DNA from 4 places in the Streptomyces sp. NBC_00459 genome. Region 1 is predicted to be linked to each of the others. Evidence: riboswitches for the same ligand, from Rfam matches in the RefSeq annotation. Region 1 holds a riboswitch; each other region holds the start of a gene.
The links. A riboswitch is a leader RNA that binds a small molecule or an ion and turns the genes downstream of it on or off. The one in region 1 is predicted to bind cobalamin.
Positions count from the first base shown of each region.

Region 2: linked by a shared signal. The riboswitch ahead of metE (5-methyltetrahydropteroyltriglutamate--homocysteine S-methyltransferase) and the one ahead of OHN74_RS01625 (ABC transporter substrate-binding protein) in region 1 are both predicted to bind cobalamin.
Region 3: linked by a shared signal. The riboswitch ahead of OHN74_RS29440 (ribonucleoside-diphosphate reductase subunit alpha) and the one ahead of OHN74_RS01625 (ABC transporter substrate-binding protein) in region 1 are both predicted to bind cobalamin.
Region 4: linked by a shared signal. The riboswitch ahead of OHN74_RS02820 (CbtB domain-containing protein) and the one ahead of OHN74_RS01625 (ABC transporter substrate-binding protein) in region 1 are both predicted to bind cobalamin.

Region 1 is NZ_CP107903.1:426,346-430,908, forward strand. It holds gene OHN74_RS01615 (ABC transporter ATP-binding protein) at 1-435, opposite strand, end outside; gene OHN74_RS01620 (FecCD family ABC transporter permease) at 432-1,445, opposite strand; gene OHN74_RS01625 (ABC transporter substrate-binding protein) at 1,442-2,470, opposite strand; cobalamin riboswitch at 2,531-2,708, opposite strand; gene OHN74_RS01630 (hypothetical protein) at 2,869-3,039, opposite strand; gene OHN74_RS01635 (hypothetical protein) at 3,387-3,761, shown strand; gene OHN74_RS01640 (ArsR/SmtB family transcription factor) at 3,961-4,332, shown strand; gene OHN74_RS01645 (alpha/beta hydrolase) at 4,465-4,563, opposite strand, start outside.
Region 2 is NZ_CP107903.1:1,411,335-1,415,897, reverse strand. It holds gene metE (5-methyltetrahydropteroyltriglutamate--homocysteine S-methyltransferase) at 1-1,654, opposite strand, end outside; cobalamin riboswitch at 1,811-2,040, opposite strand; gene OHN74_RS06030 (purine-cytosine permease family protein) at 2,410-4,065, opposite strand; gene OHN74_RS06025 (FCD domain-containing protein) at 4,052-4,480, opposite strand.
Region 3 is NZ_CP107903.1:6,633,550-6,638,112, reverse strand. It holds gene mctP (monocarboxylate uptake permease MctP) at 1-1,265, shown strand, start outside; cobalamin riboswitch at 1,398-1,538, shown strand; gene OHN74_RS29440 (ribonucleoside-diphosphate reductase subunit alpha) at 1,665-4,043, shown strand; gene OHN74_RS29435 (ribonucleotide-diphosphate reductase subunit beta) at 4,043-4,563, shown strand, end outside.
Region 4 is NZ_CP107903.1:689,248-693,810, reverse strand. It holds gene paaE (1,2-phenylacetyl-CoA epoxidase subunit PaaE) at 1-788, shown strand, start outside; gene OHN74_RS02830 (ferredoxin) at 831-1,241, shown strand; gene OHN74_RS02825 (histidine phosphatase family protein) at 1,312-1,896, opposite strand; cobalamin riboswitch at 2,028-2,159, shown strand; gene OHN74_RS02820 (CbtB domain-containing protein) at 2,197-2,418, shown strand; gene OHN74_RS02815 (CbtA family protein) at 2,444-3,223, shown strand; gene OHN74_RS02810 (acyl-CoA dehydrogenase family protein) at 3,377-4,555, shown strand.

The DNA.
Region 1 (4,563 bases):
GCGTTCGCCGCCGGACAGGGTGTGCCATGACTGGGAGGCGAGTTCGGTCAGTCCGGTGCGTACCAGGGCTTGCGTGACGGCCTCGGTGTCGGCGGTGGTGGCCGGTGTCCAGGCTCGGCGGTGCGGGATTCGGCCCAGGGCGACGACGTCTCGGACGGTCAGCTCCGTCTGGGTGTGGGCGTGCTGCTCGACGGTGGCGATACGACGGGCCGTCGCACGGCGGCCGACCTCCGGGAGCGGACGTCCGTCCAGGGTGACGACCCCGGCAGTGGGTGCGAGGGTCCCGGCCAGGAGCCTCAACAGTGTTGATTTCCCTGAGCCGTTGGGGCCGAGCAGGCCGACGGTCTCCCCCGGCCTCAGGGTGAGGGTGACGCCGTCGACGACCACCTTGTCGGCGATGCGCCGGACGACGCGGTCCGCGTGCAGGCTGGTCATGCCTTCCTCCGTCCGCGATAGAGCACGGCCACGAACGCCGGCACTCCGATCAGGGATGTCACCACGCCCACCGGGATCTCCTGAGGATCGAGGACGGTACGGGCGACGGTGTCCACCCACACCAGGAAGACCGCTCCGGTCAGCGCCGTGACCGGCAGGAGGCGGGCGTGCCCGGAACCGGTGAGCGCCCGTGTCACATGGGGCAGGACCAGACCGACGAAGCCGATGGCGCCGGCACAGCTGACCAGGGCGGCTGTGAGCAGCGCGGTCACGCACAGCAGGATCAGCCGGGTGCGGGCGACCCGGACTCCGAGCGAGGCGGCGGCCTCCTCGCCGAAGGCGAACGCGTCCAGGGTGCGGGCATGGCCGAGACAGACCAGGAGGGCGACGGCCAGGACGGCCGCGCAGAGCACCACCTGGCTCCAGTCGGCTCCCGTGAGGGAACCCAGCAGCCAGAAGAGCACGCCCCGGGTGGTCTCGGCGTCGGCGGAGGTCAGCACGATGAACGAGGTCAGCGCGGAGAACAGCTGCATGGCCGCGACCCCGGACAGCACGACCCGGTCGACGCTGTCGCCGAGGGTGTGGCTGAGCAGCAGCACCATCGCGAAGGAGAGCAGCGCGCCCAGGAAGGCACCCGCCGACATGGACACGACTCCCCCGCCCACCCCCAGCACGACCACGGCGACCGCTCCCGTGGACGCGCCGGAGGAGACACCGAGCACGAACGGATCGGCCAGCGGGTTGCGCAGCAGCGACTGCATGACGGCCCCGCACACGGCGAGCCCGGCCCCGCACACGGCGGCGAGCAGGGTCCGCGGCATACGCAGGTCCCAAACGATGCCGTCGCGCAGCGGCGCCAACGTGCTCTCACCGAGGCCCAGATGGGCCGCGACGGACGCCCACACATCGCCCGTGGAGATGTCGGCGGGCCCGATCGTCACGGCGACCGCGACCGACGCGAGCAGTGCGACCAGTCCGCCGCCGGTCAACAGCAGGAGACGGGCGTTCACTTGGCGAGCCCGAAGTCGCGCAGCCCGGCGGCGACCTTCTCTATCCCTTCGACCGTGCGGATGGACGGGTTCATCGCCTGCCCGCTGAGCAGGACGTACCGCTTCTTCTTCACTGCGGTCAGATTGCGGGTGGCGGGGTTGGTCTCCAGGAAGCGGATCTTGGCCTTGGCGGTCTCCGCGGTCTGCTGCTTGCGGGTCAGGTCACCGATCACGATGACGTCGGGGTCGCGGTCGGCGACGGTCTCCCAGCTGATCTGGGGCCACTCGTCGTGCGTGTCGGCGAAGACGTTCTTCGCGCCGACCACGCTGGTGACGGCGCCCGGCGCGCCGCAGCAGCCGGCCAGATAGGGCGACTGGGAGTTGGCGAACCAGTACATGAGGGAGACGTCGGAGGCGTGCAGTCCGGCGGTGGCCCGGCGCACCCGTTCCTGCAACTCGGCGACGAGCTTCTCGCCACGTTCCTCGATGCCGAACGCCCGTGCCAGGTCACGTATCTCGCCGTACACGGCGTCGAGCGTGAGCGGTGTGCTGCGCGATCCGTCGCCACCGCTGTCGTTGTCCTTGCCCGCCGAACAGTCGGAGGGCGAGACGTACGTGGGCACGCCCAGCTTCTCGAACCGGGCGCGGGTGGCGACGCCGCCCTTGCCGAGGGTGGACACGAACGACGCGGTGACGAAATCGGGTTCGGCGTCCAGGACCCTCTCGAAGGAGGGCGCGTTGTCCGCGAGCCGCGGCACGGACGCGTTGGCCTTCTCCAGCCCCTTCATGACGGGGTCGGTCCAGGTCGCCGTACCGGCCATGCGGTCGGCGAGACCGAGGGAGAGCAGGATCTCCGTGGTGCCCTGGTTCAGGGAGACGGCCCGCTTCGGGGCAGACGTCAAGGTGATCTTGTCGCCGCAGTTGTCGATGGTCACCGGGTAGCCCGCAGCGGCGGTCTTCCCGGGGTCGTCGGTGCCGCTCTTCGAGCCGACGCAGGCGGTGAGCAGCAGGGCGGACGTGAGCAGAAGTGCGGGGGTACGGAGCACGGGTATGCCTCAGGGGTCGGGGCTCGTACGCGGAGCCTGGCCTACGGACGTCCCTCCGCACGGAGTGCGGAGGTGCCAGCAGGTCTTCGGACTCGGGTTCGTCCGGACGAGGCGCCTTCCCGGTCTCCCAGTGGCGTTCTGTGCCCCGCCCGTCCCCCTCACCGCTGCGCGTCAGTTCCGGATTCGCACCGGATTCCCTGGCCTCGGATGTGGCTCGACTGGCCCGATGAGGCTATCAAGCCTGTCGTACGGTCGGTTCGCGCGATCGGTCCCGGATCACGGGACGCACGAACGTGCCAGTGGGCAACGTCGGGTATCCGTTCCGACGACTTGGGCTTCCGCATCGGGGTGGGGTGAGGCGTCGTCATGGCCTCACCCCACCCCGGATTCCGAGTCTGTCAGCGCCGTCGGCCGGACCAGCCGCTCCCGATTCCCGCAACGTGCAGGGCCAGGAGCATCAGACCGAGAAGCATGACGTTCGTGGAAGTGAAGACATCGTTCGTCGAGATTTCGGCAGCGTTGATCAGGAACGCGATGAAGAACAGGACTGCCGCGGCTATACCAAGCATGGAGCGGATTCCTCTCGAAAGGGTGAGATCCGTGTGCCCCTTTATCTCGCTCTTAGGCCTCCGGCGATGGCGTCCCGTCGTGGGTGAGCAGTCCGACCGACGCGACGGCCACCGGGAGTGGCTGCCGGCCCGAAGGCCCCGAGGGTGCGAAGCGGTCAAGGCTCACACCGTCTGTCATTCGCCGAGCATGAGCGGTCGCAGATATAGCATCATCCGACTTTTCTTGAGGCTTCCCCGGCCAGTACAGGAACAACAAGGCTGACGGCGGTCGGCCCTACGTAGGGTCCCGGGCAATGACGAGGAAGGCGCTGGCCCGAGCCTCGCGGTGACCAGAAGGAGATGCCGGTATCAGCAATGTGGAGATTTGCCTCAAGGAGATCATGGCCTCGATCGAGGGCGCGTTGGGAACTGCTCTGGTCGACTACACCAGCGGTATGGCGCTGGGCACTCTCGGGGGTGGCAAAGACCTCGACCTGACGGTTGCCGCGGCGGGCAACACGGACGTGATCCGAGCCAAGACCCGCACCATGGAACACCTCGGACTCAAGGGCGAGATCGAGGACATCCTGATCACGCTCGGCAGCCAGTACCACATCCTCCGGCCGCTCAAGGGCCGTGGTGGCAACGGATTGTTCCTCTACCTCGTGCTCGACGCGAAGAAGTCCAATCTCGCGATGGCCCGCCACCAGCTCAAGAGCGTCGAGGGCCAACTGGACGTGTAGAAAGCTGCGTTCTCCGTGGCCCCGCACGCCCACCACTTGAAGATTTCTTCAACTGGGCACATCCGGATCAGATCAATCCCATGGGCGTGCGGGGTCGGATGCACGAGGATCGGTCGGCAAGACCGCCTGCGGTGGCACGTACAGGGCCACCGAGCCCGGAGGCAGCCCGTCGAATGCGGCAGGGAGCGAGCGATTCACCATGCAGGTCCCCCTCTACCAGGCCAAGGCCGAGTTCTTCCGGATGCTCGGCCACCCGGTACGCATCCGGGTCCTGGAACTCCTACAGAACGGCCCCGTCCCCGTACGTGACCTGCTCAGCGAGATCGAGATCGAGCCCTCCAACCTCTCCCAGCAACTGGCGGTACTGCGCCGCTCGGGGATCGTGGTGTCCATCCGGGAGGGCTCCACCGTCAGTTACGCCCTGGCAGGCGGCGATGTGGCCGAGCTCCTGCGCGCGGCCCGCCGGATCCTTACCGAACTGATCACCGGCCAGGGCGAGTTGCTCGCCGAACTGCAGCAGGCGGACCCCCAGCGGGCCCTCACCCCGGGCGGATCCGACCGACGCTCCTGACTCCATGGACCCGGTGGCCCACCCCTCGGACACCCAGGGGCCGCTGCGGGTAGGAGACCTGCCCCACCCGCACGCAAAAGCCCGAGGCGCCGGTCGTGGAAGGCCGGCGCCCCGGGGTCGGTGCGGGATGTGTCAGCTCACGGAGCCGATGCGCTCGACGCGCTCGTCGACACCGTTACGGAGTTCACTGAGCGTCGTGCCGGGCGGGGCCGTCGTCGGTGTGGAGGTGGG
Region 2 (4,563 bases), 980 kb from region 1:
TCCAGCGCACCGTCATCGGTTCGGGGCGGGAGATGTCGCCGGCCAGGATCGGCGGGCGGACGTATCGGGTGCCGTACGACTGGACCCAGCCGTGCTGGGTGGCGAGGTAGCCGGTGAGCTGCTCGGCGAAGTACTGGACCATGTCGTTGCGTTCGGGTTCGCCGTGGACGAGGACGTCGAGGCCGGACTTCTCCTGGAAGCCGATCACCTCGCTGATCTCGGCCTTGACGCGTTCCTCGTAGTCGGCCGTGTCGATCCGACCGGCCTTCAAGTCGGCGCGGGCGGTGCGCAGTTCGTTGGTCTGGGGGAAGGAGCCGATGGTGGTGGTCGGCAGCAACGGCAGGCGCAGGTGGGCGCGTTGGGCCGCGGAGCGTTCCCGGTAGGGCTGGGAGCGGCGGGCGTCGGTGTCCGAGACGGCGGCGGCTCGGGCCCGTACGGCGGGGTCGCGGGTGATGGGGGAGTTCGCGCGGGCGGCGAGTGCGGTGCGGTTGGTGGTCAGTTCGCCGACGATCGCATCGGTGCCGAGGGACAGGCCCTTGGCGAGGGTGACGATCTCGGCGGCCTTCTGGCGGGCGAAGGCGAGCCAGCGCAGGATCTGCGGGTCGATGTCCCGCTCGGCGGCCGTGTCGAGAGGGACGTGGAGGAGGGAGCAGGACGCGGAGACGTCGACCCGGCCGGCCAGCCCGAGCAGGGTGCCGAGGGTCGCGAGGGACTTCGTCAGGTCGTCGGCCCAGATGTTGCGGCCGTTGACGACGCCGGCGATCAGGCGCTTGCCGGGCAGCCCGCCGACGGCGGCGAGGTCCGCGAGGTTGGCTGCGGCGGCGGCGGTGAAGTCCAGCGCTAGACCCTCCACCGGTGCCTTGGCCAGGATCGGGAGGGCGTCGCCGAGCCGGTCGAAGTAGGAGGCGACCAGGAGCTTGGGCCGGTCGGTGCGGGTGCCGAGGTCGCGGTAGGCGCGCGCGGCGGTGTTCAGTTCGGCCGGGGTGCGGTCCTGGACGAGGGCGGGCTCGTCGAGCTGTACCCATTCGGCGCCGGCGGCGCGCAGGTCGGCGAGGACGTCGGCGTACACCGGCAGCAGCCGGTCCAGCAGGGTCAGCGGGTCGAAGTCGGCTCCGACACCGGGCGCGGGCTTGGCCAGCAGCAGGTAGGTGACCGGGCCGACCAGCACCGGGCGGGCGTCGAGTCCGAGGGCGAGGGCTTCCCGCAACTCCGCGACCTGCTTGGCCGGGTCAGCCCTGAAGACGGTGTCGGGGCCCAACTCGGGTACGAGGTAGTGGTAGTTGGTGTCGAACCACTTGGTCATCTCCAGCGGACCGATCTCCTGCGTTCCGCGTGCCATGGCGAAGTAGCCGTCCAGCGCGTCGGATTCGACGGCGGCGCGGTGCCGCTGCGGGATCGCGCCGACCATGACGGTGGTGTCCAGGACGTGGTCGTAGTACGAGAAGTCTCCGGTCGGGATCTCGTCGATGCCGGCCTCGGCGAGCTGTCGCCAGTTGGCGGCGCGCAGGTCGGCGGCGGTGGTGTGGAGGGTGTCGGCGTCGGTGCGGCCCTTCCAGTAGGCCTCGATCGCCTTCTTCAGTTCCCGGTTGGGGCCCTGGCGGGGGTAGCCGTACACGGTGGCCCGTGCTGCCGCGGCTGCGGACGTCGCTGTCACGGAAATCTCCTTCGCGAGATATCTCCCTGGAATCCCGGGACGGGACGAGGAACGCGAAGGAACGACACATCGGACGGAGACACGACCACGACCGTGCCCACCGCGATATGTGCGCCGACCCGCCCACGAGGTCACCGGGACATCCGCGCACGAACGGTCGTGCGCGGGCAACGGGCAGGTCTTCGGACTCGCGAGCACGCCCTCGTATCGACTACGGAGGACAACCTACTGGCCGTCGCTTCCCAGACCCTGTTCACCGGACCCAGTGCGTATGACGGCGGTCGTTCTCGCTCACCGCTGCGGGGCAGTCCCGGATTCCCACCGGGTTCCCTCTTACGACGCATCCCGCCTGGCGGACGGGGCGAACCAGCTGCACCCGGCAGCCTACGGGGCAGTCCTCCCGGGCGCGGGATCACGTCCGGCATTCGGATGGTGAGGAGGGACACGCGTTCGGAGTGCTTGAAGCGCCTCGCGGGCGGGAAACGCCGCACCCGTGTTTCCCGGCCGGTCCCCGAGAACAGCAGCCGGACCCCTCGACCGGCGGTGCGGTCCGGTCCGGGTCCCTCGGGCCGGTCCCGCCTGGAGGTTCGATCCTGGCCATGCAGGTGAGTTCCCCGTCCGGTCCTGCGACCCAGCTCCATGCCCGCGTCGGACCGCGCGGCCACGATCCGCGGGTCAAGGGCACGTGCCTGGCGACGATTTGGGCAGGGCAGGGCGGAGCGTCGGGGTATTTTCCCGCCGCCCCGCCCTGGGGTTCAGGCCGCGGACGGCTGGGCGGGCAGTATGTGGTCGCCGACCTTGTCCGTGCTCAGGCACAGCGAGCAGACCATCGCGTCATGTGTCCGGCAGGCGGCCAGGTCGGGGCGCTCGTAGGGCTGGTGGCAGACGTGGCAGTCGTACGTCACGGCGCTGGGGTTGCCGTCCTCGTCCAGGAGCGGCTCGTCGATGCCGTCCTCGGTACGGCGCAGGTAGTACTTCCCCTTGGTGACGACGGCCATGAGCGGGGTGAGGACGAAGGCGATGACGGCCGCGGCCACGGGCGAGTACGGCTGGAGGGTGTCGCCGAGGGCGTGGAAGTACATGGCGATCGACAGCCCGGACGCGGCGACGAAGGCCACCACACCCACCGGGTTGACCGCGTGGAGCATGCCCCTGCGGAACTCGGGCTGGAGCGGGGACAGCTTCAGCAGGTACTTGTTGATGCCGATGTCGGTGGCGACGGTGACGATCCAGGCGATGGCGCAGTTCGAGTAGAAGCCGAGGATGTTGTTGAGGAAGCTGAACATGTCGGCTTCCATCAGGGCGAGCGCGAAGCCGAGGTTGACCAGGACGAAGACCATGCGGCCCGGGTAGTGCTTGGTGACGCGGGTGAAGGAGTTGGTCCAGGCGAGCGAGCCGGAGTAGGCGTTGGTGACGTTGATCTTGATCTGGCTGATGACGACGAGGGCCACGGCCAGCGGGATCACGAGCCAGGACGGCATCATCGCGTCGAAGGCGCCCTTGAACTGCTGGATCGGCTCGGGGGCGGCGTCCGCGCCGACCTTGGCCAGGATGTAGACGGCGAGGAAGACACCGATGGCCTGCTTCAGTGCCCCGAGGACGACCCAGCCGGGGCCGGCCATGACGACGGCGGTCCACCAGGTGCGCTTGTTGGCCTCGGTCTTGGGCGGCATGAAGCGCAGGTAGTCGATCTGCTCACCGATCTGCGCGATCAGTGACAGACACACCCCCGCGCCCAGCAGTACGGACGCGGTGTTGACGCCGCCCTCGCCATCGGTGCCGGCGTAGGACAGGAAGCGGTTGACGGTGCCCGGGTCGGTGGCGATGAGGTAGACGAGCGGGGCGACCATCAGCACCAGCCAGACGGGGGTGGTCCACACCTGGAGCTTGCTGAGCGCCTTCATGCCGTAGATGACCAGCGGGATCACCATCAGCGTGGAGATGGCGTAGCCCAGCCAGAGCGGCAGTCCGAGGCCCAGTTTGAGGCCCTGGGCCATGATCGAGCCTTCGAGGGCGAAGAAGATGAAGGTGAAGCTGGCGAAGATGACGCTGGTGAGGACCGAGCCGTAGTAGCCGAAGCCGGAGCCGCGAGTGATCAGGTCCAGGTCGATGTTGTAGCGGGCGCCGTAGTAGGCGAGCGGGAAACCGGTGATGAAGATGACGACGGCGGCGACGGCGATCGCCACCAGCGCGTTGCCGGTGCCGTGGGCCAGGCCGATGCCGGCGCCGATGGAGAAGTCGGCCATGTAGGCGATGCCACCGAGTGCCGTGGTGGCCACGACCATCGGGGTCCAGCGGCGGTAACTGCGGGGCGCGAAGCGGAGGGTGTAGTCCTCCAGGGTCTCCTTGGTCGCCTGGCTGGTTGGGGAGTCCGGTGCGGCGGCGGTCTGAGGTGACTCAGTGGTGCTCATGGGCGGCCCTTCGGGGATGTGGGGGTGCTGCGTACATGCGGGTGCGGTGAGCGGTGGGGCGCCCCGGCAGGCGGCGTCGACGGCCGGGGAGTTGACGGGGACCGGTGCGGTTCCCGGGCTTCGGGAGGAGGTCGGCGTGCAGGGCCATCTGTGTCATGGCGCGCCGGGCGGCATCGGGACCGCCGGTGCGGACCAACTCCGTGATCTCGATGTGTCCGGTGACGGTCGCCTCGCCGCGGTCCCGGGTGAGGAAGCCGTACATCCGCAGCCGCCGGACCGGCTCGCCGGCCGCCACGAGCGCGTCCGTGAGGCCGGAGTTGCCGGAGACGCGGGAGAGTTCGGCGTGGAAGAGCTCGTCCTGGACGAGGAAAGGGTCGACGAAGCGCGTGTCCGGGGTCGGCGGCTCCTCGCGCATCGAGTACCGGAGGGCCAGAGTTCGGCCGCGATGACGGCTGGATCGTGGCGGGTGGAGGGGGCCTCGACCGCGCGGGCGGCCCC
Region 3 (4,563 bases), 6.2 Mb from region 1:
CGGACTTCGTACGCGGGCGCTTCGGCTCGAAGGGCCTGTCGCTGGCGGTGGCGGTCACCGGCATCCTGGCGACCATGCCGTACATCGCGCTCCAGCTGGTCGGCATCCAGGCGGTCCTCGACGTGATGGGCGTCGGCGGCGGCGAGAACACGAACTGGTTCGTGAAGGACCTCCCGCTGCTGATCGCGTTCGGCGTGCTGGCGGCCTACACGTACTCCTCGGGTCTGCGGGCCCCCGCCCTGATCGCGTTCGTGAAGGACACGCTGATCTACATCGTCATCGCGGTGGCGATCATCTACATCCCGATCAAGCTGGGCGGGTTCGACGAGGTCTTCGGCGCGGCGAGCGAGAAGTACACCGCCGCCAAGGCGGGCGCCCTGATCCCCGCCGAGGCCGGCCAGTGGACCTACGCCACGCTGGCGCTGGGTTCCGCGCTCGCGCTGTTCATGTACCCGCACTCGATCACGGCGACCCTGTCCTCCAGGAGCCGTGAGGTGATCCGCCGCAACACCACGATCCTGCCGCTCTACTCCCTGATGCTCGGGCTGCTGGCGCTGCTGGGCTTCATGGCGATCGCGGCCGGGGTCAAGGTCACCAACCCCCAGTTGGCGATCCCGCAGCTCTTCGAGGACATGTTCCCGTCCTGGTTCGCGGGTGTGGCCTTCGCGGCGATCGGCATCGGTGCCCTCGTCCCGGCGGCCATCATGTCCATCGCGGCGGCGAACCTCTTCACCCGCAACATCTACAAGGACTTCCTCAAGCCCGACGCGACACCGGCGCAGGAGACCAAGGTCTCCAAGCTGGTCTCGCTGCTGGTGAAGGTGGGCGCGCTGATCTTCGTGCTGACCATGGACAAGACGGTCGCCATCAACTTCCAGCTGCTGGGCGGCATCTGGATCCTGCAGACCTTCCCGGCCCTGGTCGGCGGCCTGTTCACCCGCTGGTTCCACCGCTGGGCCCTGCTGGCCGGCTGGGCGGTCGGCATGCTGTACGGCACGCTGGCGGCGTACGGGGTCGCGTCCCCGACGCAGAAGCACTTCGGCGGCAGCTCGAAGGAGATCCCCGGGATCGGTGAGATCGGTTACATCGGCCTGACGGCGTTCGTCCTGAACGTCGTCGTCACCGTGGTCCTCACCTTCGCGCTGAAGGCGCTGAAGGCCCCGGACGGCGTGGACCAGACGAAGCCGTCGGACTACACGGCTGACGCGGGCGACCCGGGTGTGGCGGTGGAACTGCCGCCTGCCACGGCGGGCTCGGCCCACTGAACGGACGCCCCAACCTTGCGACAGCGGGCCGCCGGAGCAATCCGGCGGCCCGTTGTCGTACCCCTCCAATCCACTCAACTCGCCGATACGACACAACATGTGGGGGTGCTTCCAGTGCCCGACACAAGATGTATGCTCATGCTCGCTGTCGCCGCAGGGGAATCCGGTGCGAATCCGGAACTGTCCCGCAACGGTGTACATGTGCGCGTTCGTGCCTCCCGCACGGCTGTGCGCATGTCCAGTCCGAGGACCTGCCGACGGTGTGCCCGGCCGACCGGTCCGGGCGCCTGACGTCCGGGCCTCGTGGAGTGGGCCGGTGGACGCGCGCGTACCCGTAAGGCGTCCGTGTGCCCCGCTGCCCTCCGCAAGGCCCCGTGCCGAGCGAGGGAGAGCCCCCCTGTGACCATCGCGCCAGCCGAACCGGCTTCAGCGACCCCAGTGGCCCCAGTGGAGACTGACGGTCCCGGTACCGCGCTCCTGCGGATCCTGACCGAGCTGACCGCCGACCTTCCCGACGCCGACCCCGGCCGGGTCGCCGCCGCCGCGCTGCGCGGCCGGTCCGCGCGGGCCGATGTGTCGGAGCTGCGCGAGCTGGCCACCGAGGCCGCGGCCGGCCTCATCTCCGAGGACCCCGCCTACTCCCGGCTGGCCGCCCGCCTGCTGACCGTCACCATCGCCGCGGAGGCGGCCTCGCAGGGCGTCACGTCCTTCTCCGAGTCGGTCGCGGTCGGCCACCGGGAGGGCCTGATCGCCGACCGCACCGCCGAGTTCGTACGGCTGCACACGGACCGGCTGAACGCCCTGATCGACGTCGAGGGCGACGACCGCTTCGGGTACTTCGGGCTGCGCACCCTGCACAGCCGGTACCTCCTGCGTCACCCGATCACGCGCCGGGTCATCGAGACGCCCCAGCACTTCATGCTGCGCGTCGCGAGCGGGCTGGCCGAGGACGACACTGTTCGGGGGCTGGACGAAGTCGCCTCGCTCTACCGGCTGATGAGCCGCCTCGACTACCTCCCCTCCTCCCCCACCCTCTTCAACTCCGGTACCCGGCACCCCCAGATGTCGTCCTGCTACCTCCTCGACTCCCCGCTGGACGAGCTGGACTCCATCTACGACCGCTACCACCAGGTCGCCCGCCTCTCCAAGCACGCCGGTGGCATCGGGCTGTCGTACTCCCGGATCCGCAGCCGCGGTTCGCTGATCCGGGGCACCAACGGGCACTCCAACGGCATCGTGCCGTTCCTGAAGACGCTGGACGCCTCCGTGGCCGCCGTGAACCAGGGCGGTCGGCGCAAGGGCGCGGCCGCGGTCTACCTGGAGACCTGGCACTCCGACATCGAGGAGTTCCTGGAGCTGCGCGACAACACGGGTGAGGACGCCCGCCGTACGCACAACCTGAACCTCGCGCACTGGATCCCGGACGAGTTCATGCGCCGGGTGAACGCGGACGCCCTCTGGTCGCTGTTCTCCCCCTCCGACGTGCCCGAGCTGGTCGACCTGTGGGGCGACGAGTTCGACGCTGCCTACCGCAAGGCGGAGGAGGCCGGGCTCGCCCGCAGGACCATCCCGGCCCGTGATCTGTACGGCCGCATGATGCGTACGCTCGCGCAGACCGGCCAGGGCTGGATGACCTTCAAGGACGCGGCCAACCGCACCGCCAACCAGACGGCCGAGCCCGGCAGTGTCGTCCACTCCTCGAACCTGTGCACCGAGATCCTGGAGGTCACGGACGACGGGGAGACCGCGGTCTGCAACCTGGGCTCCGTGAACCTCGGCGCGTTCGTGGTCGACGGGGACATCGACTGGGAGCGGCTGGACGAGACGGTCCGTACCGCCGTCACCTTCCTCGACCGGGTCGTCGACATCAACTTCTACCCGACCGAGCAGGCGGGCCGCTCCAACTCGCGGTGGCGTCCGGTCGGTCTGGGCGCGATGGGCCTCCAGGACGTCTTCTTCAAGCTGCGCGTCCCCTTCGACTCGCCCGAGGCCAAGGCCCTCTCCACGCGCATCGCCGAGCGGATCATGCTCGCCGCGTACGAGGCCTCCGCCGACCTCGCCGAGCGCAACGGCCCGCTGCCTGCCTGGGAGAAGACCCGTACGGCCCGCGGTGTGCTGCACCCCGACCACTACGACGTGGAGCTGACCTGGCCCGAGCGCTGGTCGGCGCTGCGGGAACGTATCGCCGCGACCGGGATGCGCAACTCCCTGCTCCTGGCGATCGCGCCCACCGCCACCATCGCCTCGATCGCCGGGGTGTACGAGTGCATCGAGCCGCAGGTCTCCAACCTGTTCAAGCGCGAGACGCTGTCCGGCGAGTTCCTCCAGGTCAACTCGTACCTGGTACGGGAGTTGAAGGACCTCGGCGTGTGGGACGCCCGCACCCGTGAGGCGCTGCGCGAGTCGAACGGCTCGGTGCAGGACTTCGCGTGGATCCCGGCCGACGTACGGGCCCTGTACCGCACGGCGTGGGAGATCCCGCAGCGCGGGCTGATCGACATGGCCGCCGCCCGGACGCCGTTCCTCGACCAGGCGCAGTCCCTGAACCTGTTCCTGGAGACGCCGACCATCGGCAAGCTCTCCTCGATGTACGCGTACGCCTGGAAGTCGGGCCTGAAGACGACGTACTACCTGCGCTCGCGCCCGGCGACCCGCATCGCCCGTGCCGCGCAGGCCCAGGCGCAGCCCGAGAAGACCATCCCCGTCCAGCAGGCCGCCGACCCCGACGCCGTCGCCTGCTCCCTGGAAAACCCCGAGTCCTGCGAGGCCTGCCAGTAATGAGCTCCACCCACGCCGAAAAGAACCTTCTCGACCCGGGCTTCGAACTGACCCTCCGCCCCATGCGCTACCCGGACTTCTACGAGCGCTACCGGGACGCCATCAAGAACACCTGGACCGTCGAGGAGGTCGACCTCCACTCGGACGTCTCCGACCTGGCGAAGCTGTCCGAGGGCGAGCAGCACATGATCGGCCGGCTGGTCGCGTTCTTCGCGACGGGCGACTCGATCGTGGCCAACAACCTGGTGCTGACGCTGTACAAGCACATCAACTCCCCCGAGGCGCGGCTCTACCTGAGCCGGCAGCTGTTCGAGGAAGCCGTGCACGTCCAGTTCTATCTGACGCTGCTGGACACGTATCTCCCCGACCCGGAGGACAGGGCCGCTGCGTTCGACGCGGTGGAGAACATCCCGTCCATCCGCGAGAAGGCGGAGTTCTGCTTCAAGTGGATCAACGAGGTCGAGAAGCTGGAAAGCCTGCAGACACAGGCCGACCGCCGCCGGTTCCTGCTCAACCTGAT
Region 4 (4,563 bases), 260 kb from region 1:
ACCTGCTCGACGTGATGACCCCTACCGGCGCCTTCACGCCCGACCTGACCGTCTCCGGCCGCCACGTCCTGATCGCCGCCGGCTCCGGCATCACCCCGATGATGTCGATCGCCGAGTCGGTCCTGGCCGCCGACGACCGCTCACAGGTCACCCTCCTGTACGGCAACCGGCGTACGGACACCGTGATGTTCGCCGACGAGCTGGCGGACCTGAAGGACCTGTACCGTACGCGCTTCCAGCTGGGGCACGTACTGTCGCGTGAGCCGCGCGAGGCCGAGCTGCTGTCGGGGCGACTGGACGCCGAACGGCTCGCCGCACTCCTCGCGGGCCTCGTCGACGTCCCGGGCACCGACCACTGGTGGCTGTGCGGACCGCACGGCATGGTCCGCGACGCCCAGCAGCTGCTGGCGGAGCTGGGCGTGCCCGCGCACCGGGTCCACCAGGAACTCTTCTACGCCGACGACCAGCCGGTCCGTCAGGTCCGGCACACGGACGCGGTGGCCGAGGGCCCGGTGAGCCGGGTCACGATCACCCTCGACGGCCGCTCCACCACGACCGCGCTGTCCCGGGACGCGACCGTCCTCGACGGGGCCGCGCGCACCCGGCCGGACCTGCCGTTTGCCTGCAAGGGCGGCGTCTGCGGCACCTGCCGGGCGCTGGTCACCTCGGGCGAGGCGGACATGCGCCGCAACTACGCCCTCGAACCCGCGGAGGTCGCTGCGGGCTATGTCCTGACCTGCCAGTCGTTCCCGGTCTCGGAGACTCTGACGATCGACTACGACAGCTGAATCCAAGGGTTTGGCGGGCCGTGCTCAGGCAACTCGACCGACGTGACCCCTACAACTACGCCAACCACGCAACAGGAACTCTTCCGGTTCCTGGAGGACCGTTTCGTCTGTGCCCAGGCGTGCACCGAGGGCGCGCGGGCGTGCGCACTGCGCGCGAGTCTCGCGGACCCGGACGGACCTCCCCACGAGGCCCTCGCGCGCCGCAAGGGCATTCTGTGCGCGGAGGTGTGCGACGCGACGTGCCGGCTGCTCTCCGAACAGGCGGACCTCGACGAGGCTGCCCTCCGGGTCCAGCTGGAGTGGTGCAGCACGGTCTGCCTGGAAACCGCCCAGGTCTTCGACGACCACCCCGGTGGTGAGGACACGGCGAAGGCCTGCCGGGAGTGCGCACAGGCGTGCACGGACTTCGCATGGACGCTTCGGACACCGGGCTCCGGGCACGACGCCGGGTGAGACGCGGCGTTCCGTGAACCCGCGGGTTCACACCCGCGCCGTTCCCCGGCCGTTGTGCGGTGCGCCCCGCCTACTCCTCGTGAGGCGCGCCGAACTGCCCGCCCAGCCGCACGTTCCAGCGTCCCGCCCGGCCGCTCAACTCCGTTGCCGTCAACGGCGGAACGTCGATCCGCCAGAACGCCGACTCGGGCGCCCCCAGCGCCCGTACCGTCGCCGCGCGTACGACCTCCGGCTCGACGACCGCGACGGACCGGCCCGTGACCTGCGCTGCTGTGTCGTCCAGCCATTGGGCGACCCGATCGCAGAGCGCACCCACCGACTCACCGCCGTGCGGGGACGATTGCGGATCCGTCAGCCACTGGGCCAACGCCTCCGGTTCCTTCTCCGTCACCTCGGCCAGGGTCGCGCCGCGCCAGCGGCCCGCGTCCAGACCCGCCGGGCCCGGCACCGGACCGACGTCGAGGCCGAGCGCCCGAGCCGTCTCACGGCAGCGCGCGGTGGGGGAGACCCAGACCCGGGAGACCGGCGGGAGAGACCCCGCCGCCGCCCGCGCGAGCCGCAGGCCCGAGGCGTCCAGGGGGCAGTCGTCGTCGAAACGGGCCTCCCGCAGGGCCGCACTGATCGCCGGTGAGATCAACATCACTCGGCTCGTCATCCGGTCGCTCCCGCGCTCATTCTGCCCCAATGCTCTTGTCATGTACGGCACTTGAGGCAGCGTACGGCGCACCGGCGCGCCGTACGCCGTCCCGCGCGCCCTTGGCCGCACCCCCGCTTCGCGGTACCTTCTCGTCGATATTGACGACGGTTCGACGGAAGCCGGTGGGAATCCGGCACGGTCGCGCCACTGTAAGCCCCGTACGCACCCGCCCGGTGCGGTCCGGGGGCAAGTCAGACCCGTGACTGTCGTCCTCTGCACCACCGATACGGGACGCGAGTTCCCCCAGGAGGTCCTGTCATGGCACAGTCCGCAGTCCAGCCGACCGCCGCGCCCACCGCCGTACCCGAGAAGCTGCCGATCGGTGCGATCGCCCCCTGGGCGGTCTTCTTCGGTGTGCTGATGCTGGTGCTGCTCTACTTCGTCGGCGCCGAACAGGGTGCCACCTCCCTGGTCTCCGGCGAGGGCGTGCACGAGTGGGTGCACGACGCCCGTCACCTGCTCGGCTTCCCCTGCCACTGACGAAGACAGGGAAACGTACGAGCTCATGAACTCCACCACTGTCAGAAACCTCCTGGTCCGCGGCATGCTCGCGGGCCTGGTCGCGGGCGTGCTCGTCTGGGTCGTCGCGTACCTCCTCGCCGAGCCGCTCGTCGACGACGCGATCGCGTTCGAGGAGATGCACGAGGCCCACAGCGGGCATGCCGAAGAGGCTCTCGTCTCCCGTGCGTTGCAGTCCACCGTGGGTCTGGGGACCGGTGTCCTCGTCTACGGCGTCGCGTTCGGCGGTATCGCCGCCCTCGCGTACTGCTTCGCGCTCGGCCGGATCGGCCGCTTCGGGCCGCGCGCGACGGCGCTGCTCCTCGCGGGGGCCGGACTGCTCGCCGTGTACGTCGTGCCGTTCCTCAAGTACCCGGCCAACCCGCCCGCCGTCGGCGACCCCGACACCCTCAACCAGCGCACCGCGCTGTTCTTCCTGATGGTCGCGCTGAGCGTGCTGCTGGCCGTCGGCGCGGTGATCCTGGGCAAGCGTCTCGCACCGCGCCTGGGCAACTGGAACGCGACGCTTGCCGCGTGCGCCTTCTTCGTCCTGGTCGTGGGACTCGCGTACGCCTTCCTGCCGTCGTTCACCAACGAGGTCCCGCAGGGCTTCTCCGCGAGCCTGCTGTGGAGGTACCGCGTGGCCACGCTCGCCATCCAGGCGACGATGTGGACCGCGTTCGGCCTGGTCTTCGGACTGCTGGCCGAACGGCTGCTCGTACCGAAGGCGGCAGCGGCCGTCGGGGCGAGTGGCGCCGAGCCGCAGGCGGCTCCCGCGGCGCACTGAGCAGTTGACCGCACTGCCCCGAGGGGGTCCCGGACATCCGGGACCCCCTCGGGCATGTGCGGACCTGAGCGTGCACCACCATTCCCAATTTCTGGAACACGTTCTACCGTGTGCGCCGACAGGTCCGGCCTTGGGGAGCCAGCAGGAGGCGCCGTGCATCTCGAATACACGCCCGAGCAGCAGCAGCTGCGCACCGAACTGCGCGCCTACTTCGCCGAGTTGGTGCCGGACCGCGCCTACTCGCGGTTCAGCGACCATGTCGCCCAGAAGCGCTTCTACCGCGAGACCATCCGCCGTCTCGGCGCCGACGGCTGGCTCGGTGTCGGCTGGCCGCAGGAGTACGGGGGGCGCGGGCTGTCCCCGATGGAACAGTTCATCTTCTTCGACGAGGCCGCGCAGGCGGGCGTACCACTGCCGCTGATGGCGCTCAACACCGTCGGCCCGACGATCATGCGCTACGGCAGCGAGGAGCAGAAGGCGTACTTCCTGCCGAAGATCCTCGCCGGTGAGATCGACTTCGCGATCGGCTACAGCGAGCCGGAGGCGGGCACCGACCTGGCCGCCCTGAAGACGCGGGCGGTACGGGACGGCGACGAGTACGTGGTCAACGGCCAGAAGATCTGGACGACGAACGGTGACACGGCGGACTGGGTGTGGCTGGCCGTGCGCACGGACCCGGACGCCCCGCCGCACAAGGGCATCACCATGCTCCTCATGCCGACCACCGACCCCGGCTACTCCTGCACCCTCATCCGCACCCTCGCCTCGCACGACACCACTGCCAGCTACTACGAGAACGTCCGTGTCCCCGTCGCCCACCGCGTCGGAGAGGAGAACCAGGGCTGGCGGCTGATCACCAACCAGCTCAACCACGAGCGCGTCACCCTGGCCGCTCACGGCACGATGGCCATCCGTTCCCTGCACGACGTGCAGCGCTGGGCGATGGAGACCAAGCTCGCGGACGGCCGCCGCGTCGTCGACCTGCCGTGGGTCCGCCGCCGCCTGGCCCAGATCCACACCAGGCTGGACGCGATGAAACTCCTCAACTGGCAGATGGTGAACGCCGTCCAGGAAGGCACCCTCACCCCCCAGGACGCCTCCGCGGTCAAGGTGTACGGCTCCGAGGCCCGCCGCGAGGCCTACGCCTGGCTCCTGGAGATCGTCGCCGCCCCGGGCGCGCTCAAGGAGGGCTCGGCCGGCGACATACTCCACGGCGAACTGGAACGCGGCTACCGCTCGGCGGTGATCTTCACCTTCGGTGGCGGCAACAACGAGATCCAGCGGGAGATCATCTCGTGGATCGGGCTGGGGATGCCGAGGGTGCGGCGCTAGAGCCGAGC